DNA from 2 places in the Leuconostoc citreum genome. Region 2 is predicted to be linked to the other one. Evidence: predicted binding sites of a transcription regulator. Region 2 holds the regulator's gene; the other holds the start of a gene.

The links. Region 2 encodes Rex, which represses fermentation and respiration genes when NADH is low (regulators of the CRP and FNR family bind a similar motif). Its sites were predicted from a motif close to TTGTGAANTANTTCACAA; they were not measured.
Region 1: adhE (bifunctional acetaldehyde-CoA/alcohol dehydrogenase) is a predicted target of Rex. The motif match lies at 1,454-1,471, and genes of this name have one in related genera.

What each region holds. Positions count from the first base shown of each region.
Region 1 covers NZ_CP042410.1:1,604,320-1,607,524, reverse strand. Annotated here, with positions in the region: gene FGL72_RS07940 (2-hydroxycarboxylate transporter family protein) at 1-701, shown strand, start outside; gene FGL72_RS09870 (hypothetical protein) at 736-987, shown strand; gene FGL72_RS09865 (hypothetical protein) at 1,038-1,385, shown strand; gene adhE (bifunctional acetaldehyde-CoA/alcohol dehydrogenase) at 1,614-3,205, shown strand, end outside.
Region 2 covers NZ_CP042410.1:100,450-103,654, forward strand. Annotated here, with positions in the region: gene rimI (ribosomal protein S18-alanine N-acetyltransferase) at 1-156, shown strand, start outside; gene rimI (ribosomal protein S18-alanine N-acetyltransferase) at 131-541, shown strand; gene tsaD (tRNA (adenosine(37)-N6)-threonylcarbamoyltransferase complex transferase subunit TsaD) at 544-1,560, shown strand; gene FGL72_RS00550 (redox-sensing transcriptional repressor Rex) at 1,715-2,365, shown strand; gene FGL72_RS00555 (lipid II:glycine glycyltransferase FemX) at 2,371-3,205, shown strand, end outside.

The DNA of each region.
Region 1 (3,205 bases), 360 kb from region 2:
AAGTGATTTTATCGCAACTTTTTCCTGCCGTTATTTTTGGTAACTTGTTGGCTATCATTAGTGCGGGGTTAGTTTCTAAAATATTTATGACGAGTAAAAATAATGGGCATGGGGCCTTGTTGAAGACCAATGAAACTGAAACAAAACAGGCAACAGAAGTATCATTAGACTATATGCAAATTGGTGTTGGTCTAACGATGTCAGTGGCATTCTTTGTATTGGGTACTTTGCTGAACAAGCTAGTGCCACAAGTGAATGCTTACGCTTTTGTTATCTTGACCATTGTGTTGATTAAATCGTTAGGTTTGTTGCCCAAGTATTACGAAGACTCTGTGATTATGTTTGGTCAATTGGTAGTAAAAAACATGACACATGCCTTGTTAGCGGGTGTCGGTTTGTCATTATTGAATATGAAGTTATTGATGGCAGCACTTTCTTGGCAGTTTGTGGTATTGTGTGTTTCAAGCATTATTATCATTTCATTATCAAGTGCAATTTTAGGCAAATTATTTGGTCTTTATCCAGTTGAAGCTGTGATTACGGCAGGATTAGCTAATAACAGTATGGGCGGTACAGGAAATGTTGCTGTTTTAGCAGCATCAGACCGTATGAATTTAATTGCGTTTGCACAAATGGGTAATCGAATTGGTGGGGCATTAATTTTGGTTGTCGCCGGTATTCTTGTGAGTTTTATGCACTAAAAAGTCTAAAGATTAGCATATTTTTAGGCTTTTTTTGTATACAGGCACAGAAAAACGATTATTCCGGCAATCCTTTTCACCTGAAGCGATAACAGCAAAGCAATTTATTAATAAGCATTATTATAATAACATTGGAGAACTAAGCAGCTATCAACCAGTTACCCTATGCAATTTTATTAAACAACTACCTAGGAACCGTATGATTCATCTAGATCGTGGTTGGTCCCATTTATCTGAGCTATTAGCTGTGCTAGATCATTTTCCCAACCAGCAACAGCAAAAATAAAACCAAAAGCAGAACAGATAGCCACTTTGCGTCAGCACAGAATAAAGTATATGACGGTTGTGATTGTTAATCATGACAGTGAGTTGCAGTATATTCTCAATCACTTGACTGACGAGATTAATATCATTGGTATTGAATTAGTGGCTGCTAATCTTTCAGATTCGCATGTACAGCTAGATGTCATTAAGCATATCAAGGCTTTGGGATTAACTGTAATGATTAATACGTTGACTTTAAATACTACCACGTCACTTTTTGGGACGCTAGATGATGATAACGCTATATTAGCATCGCCAGAAAATATTTGGCAGGAAGTTATGATAAATTATCAACCTAATATGATTAATACCGACTGGGCGCCATTATTAAGTCAGTATCGTCGGCAGTTAGAACATTAAAAACCTACCTTTTAATGGGCAGGTTTTTTTAGCCTTTTCCTGCAATAAAAAGGGCTATTTCCTTCATATTGTTTATTAATGCACAATTAATCACTTATTATAAAAGCGCTTACAAAACGCTTTATATAAGCTATTTAAGATAAATGAATAAAAAACTTGCTTTTTTTAAAGGGGTGTTATATACTTATATTGTTAAGAAATGAGCAAACGATAAAAGGAGCATTAATTATGGTAGAAGCAACAACAAAGAAGCCAGTCAAAAAGGTTTTGACGCCCGAAGAAAAAGCAGCATTACAAACTCAGGCAGAAAAAATGACGGCAGAACTAGTTGAAAAGTCACAAAAAGCTTTAGCTGAGTTTTCAACATTCACGCAAGAACAAGTGGATAAAATTGTTGCAGCAATGGCATTAGCTGGATCAGAAAATTCATTGTTATTGGCTCACGAAGCACACGACGAAACTGGTCGTGGTGTTGTCGAAGATAAAGACACCAAGAATCGTTTTGCATCTGAATCAGTATATAACGCTATCAAATATGACAAGACCGTTGGTGTCATTAATGAAGATAAAATTCAAGGAAAGGTTGAATTAGCTGCGCCACTTGGTGTTTTAGCTGGTATTGTGCCAACAACTAACCCAACATCGACAACTATTTTCAAGTCAATGCTCACAGCGAAGACACGTAATACAATTATCTTTGCTTTCCATCCACAGGCACAGAAATCATCATCACATGCTGCACAAATTGTTTATGAAGCAGCCTTAAAGGCTGGTGCACCTGAAAACTTTATTCAATGGATTGAAAAGCCATCAATCTATGGCACAAGTGCGTTAATTCAAAATACGGGTATTGCATCAATCCTAGCAACTGGTGGCCCATCAATGGTTAATGCAGCCTTGAAATCAGGTAATCCATCAATGGGTGTTGGGGCAGGTAACGGTGCAGTTTATATTGACGGTACGGTAGATACTGATCGTGCTGTTTCAGATTTGTTGTTATCAAAGCGTTTTGATAATGGTATGATCTGTGCTACAGAAAACTCAGCAGTTATTCAAGCTTCAGTCTATGACGACGTGTTGCAAAAGTTGCAAGATCAAGGGGCTTACCTCGTACCTAAAAAAGATTACAAGAAAATCGCGGACTATGTTTTTAAGCCGAATGCTGAAGGTTTTGGTGTAGCAGGTCCTGTTGCCGGCATGTCAGGCCGTTGGATTGCAGAACAAGCTGGCGTTAAGATTCCTGAAGGCAAAGATGTTTTGCTGTTTGAATTGGATCAAAAGAACATTGGCGAGGCTTTATCATCAGAAAAGTTGTCACCATTATTGTCAATTTACAAGGTCACAGAACGCCAAGAAGCAATCGATACAGTACAAGCATTGTTGAATTATCAAGGTGCAGGACATAACGCAGCGATTCAAATTGGCTCACAAGACGATCCGTTTATTAAGTCATATGCTGACGCCATTGGGGCATCACGTATTTTGGTTAACCAGCCAGACTCAATTGGCGGTGTTGGTGATATTTATACAGATGCCATGCGCCCATCATTAACGCTTGGTACCGGATCATGGGGGAAGAATTCATTGTCTCACAACTTGTCAACATACGATTTACTCAACATTAAAACTGTGGCACGTCGTCGTAATCGGCCACAATGGATCCGTTTGCCAAAGGAAGTTTACTATGAAGCAAACGCAATTACCTACCTGCAAGACTTACCATCAGTTAAGCGTGCCTTTATCGTCGCCGACCCTGGTATGGTAGAATTCGGCTTTGTTGGTAAGGTTTTGAGTCAACTTGAGCTTCGCCAAGAACAAGT
Region 2 (3,205 bases):
TCCTTGGAGGCTAGATCATCAAATGTTAGAGCAATAGCCCTATATCAACGACTAGGATTTAAAAATGTTGGGATTAAAAAAGGCTACTATTTAGGTGATCATGAAGATGCGATTTCGATGGTAAGAGAGATTGATAATAAGACAAGCCAAAACTGAAGATGCACGGTTGATTTTTAATATTGCCGAAGCAGCATTTGTGCCGTCGCCTTGGCCGATGGCTGTTTTTGAGCATGAATTATCTAGCCCGCGAAGCAGGTATTTTATTGCAAATGCTGGATTTATTGGTGTGACGCAGATAATTGATGAAATCGAAATTGGCAGTTTGGCCGTTCATCCTGATTATCAACGGCGAGGTATAGCACAGCAGTTGTTAAATCAAATCCTTAAGCAGCCAAAAGTCAAACGATTTCTATTAGAAGTTGATGAAACCAATATTTCAGCCATTCAATTATACGAAAAAAATGGTTTTCAGGCTTATTTTCGCCGTGAAAAATATTATAAAAACGGCCATGCAGCAATCATGATGGAAAGGAACATCTAACCGTGACAAAAATTATAGCTTTTGAATCAAGTGCTGACGAAACTAGTGTAGCGATTGTTGAAGATGGTCATATTGTACTTAGTAATGCGGTAGCCACACAAATTAATTCCCATCAACGCTTCGGCGGGATTGTGCCAGAAGTTGCTAGTCGCCATCATATTGAATGGATTACGCGTGTCTTAGATGATGCACTAGATGCAGCACAAGTTAGGCCTGAAGATTTAGATGGTGTAGCTGTGACTTATGGCCCAGGATTGGTTGGCTCATTACTAGTTGGGCTGATGGGAGCCAAAACTTTCGCTCTGGCACATGATTTGCCAATCATACCGGTTAATCACTTGGCGGGTCATATTGCCGCTGCTAATTTCAATGTCCCAATTATTTATCCAGCGTTAGCATTGATGGTTTCCGGTGGCCATACTGAGCTTGTATTGATGACATCAGAAAATAATTTCGCTGTCTTAGGTGAGACTCGTGATGATGCGGCAGGTGAAAGTTTTGATAAAGTTGGTCGATTACTCAAACTCCCTTATCCAGCAGGTAAAACAATTGACGAAATGGCGCATAGGGGACAAGCAACCATTAAATTTCCAACTGCTATGGCACATGAAGATAACTATGATTTTAGTTTTTCCGGCTTAAAAAGTGCAGTTATTAACTATGTTCATCATGCTGAACAAAAGGGTGAAACAATCGATCATAACAATTTGGCGACAAGTTTTCAAAATGCTGTCGTTGATGCATTGATTGGTCGTACCAGAAAAGCCTTGAAGGATTATGACGTTAAAAGTTTTGTTTTGGCTGGCGGTGTAGCGGCCAATACGCAGCTACGTGATGAGTTAGACATATTATTATCACAATTCCCCAAGACAACCTTTATTCCAGTGCCACGAGAATACACAGGCGATAATGCGGCGATGATAGGTGCTGCTGGTTATTGGAACTTTAAACAACATATTTTTGCTGGATTAGATCTTAATACTAACCCTGGCTTAGATTTTGAATTATTAAATAAATAGTCACTTTGTGAATGAATCACTATCTTTTTTTGAAAAGCCTATTTATGTGATATAATAGTTATGCAAAAGTTCACAAGGTGAACATAGAGTGTGCTTTAATATTAAATAGAAAGTGACCACGTTCAGATGGTGACTTAAATGAATTGGAGAAACTATGACTCAACAACCAAAAATTCCACGTGCTACGGCAAAAAGATTGCCGATATACTTCCGTTACTTAACATTTTTACACGATGCGGGGACTGATCGCATTTCATCAGCAGAACTTAGTGATGCTATTAAATTTGATGCGGCAACAATACGTCGTGATTTTTCTTATTTTGGTGCACTTGGTAAGCGTGGTTATGGTTATGATGTGAAAGCACTATTAGATTTTTTTGCTAATGTTTTAGATCAAGACAGCTTAATTAATGTTGCTTTGATTGGCGCTGGTAATCTTGGACAAGCGCTCCTAAACTTTAACTTCCATCAATCTTCAAATATGCGTATTTCCGCTGCCTTTGACGTTGATGAAACTCGAGCTGGAACGATTATGGCTGGTGTGCCTATCTATGCCATGAGTGAGTTAACAGAACAGATTACAGCACAGCGCATTAATATTGCTATTTTAACTGTTCCACAAGGTGTCGCACAAGAGATTACTGATAAGCTTGTTGAAGCAGGGATTAAAGGTATTTTGAACTTTACACCACTGCGTGTGACTGTACCAAATAATGTGCGTGTGCAGAACGTTGATTTAACAAATGAATTGCAAACATTGGTTTATTTTATTGATAACTATGGTTCAATTACGACAGGGTTATAATTCAGATGGCTATTTTAGATTTAAATGATGCAGAGAAAGTTACCGCCTACCAAGAATTTGTTCGTCGTGATCCAAGAGGGCAGGTAACACAGGATCCGCTTTGGGGTGAATTAAAATCTAATTGGGGTCATGTCTACGTTTACCATGAGACTAATGGCCGTATTGATGCAGTTTTGTCAGTCTTAACGGTTGAAGCTGTTACTGGCAAGTTACTAGGCTATGCTGGTCGCGGGCCGATTGCGGACATCGACGATATTGATTTGATAAAGTCTATGATTGAGGAAGCTTTGACAGCTTTACCAGATAATGTATTTTTAATTCGGATGGACCCTGAAGTGCCTTACACACCAGCACGTAATACAGCTTATCAAAACGCAGGTTTTGTCACTCGTAATCGCGATATTACGCACATGCATGGCAATATACAACCACGAAAGAACGTTGTCTTATATTACGATGGTCGTGGTGAAGGCGCTAAACCAATTACCAATGAAGATGACCTGATGTTGCATTTTAAGCGTGATTATCGTAATCAAATTAGACGTGCAGCCAAGGATGGTGTGACAGTAACTTCTGGTGATAGCGAAGCCGATGTCCGGGCATTCTTTGAGACCTATGTGATGATGGCTACAGCTCAAAGTATTACACATCGTCCAATTGATTATTTCTTGCGTATGCAAAAACTATGGCAAGGGACAGGACTATTTAAGGTATTCTTAGCTCACTTTGAGGGCCATGTTGTTGCTAGTGGCATTGGCTTTAGTTATGGGGACGAAATTTGGTATATGTATGCTGGATCTGATCGTCGTTATGCCAAGCATTATGGGCCTTATGCAGTGC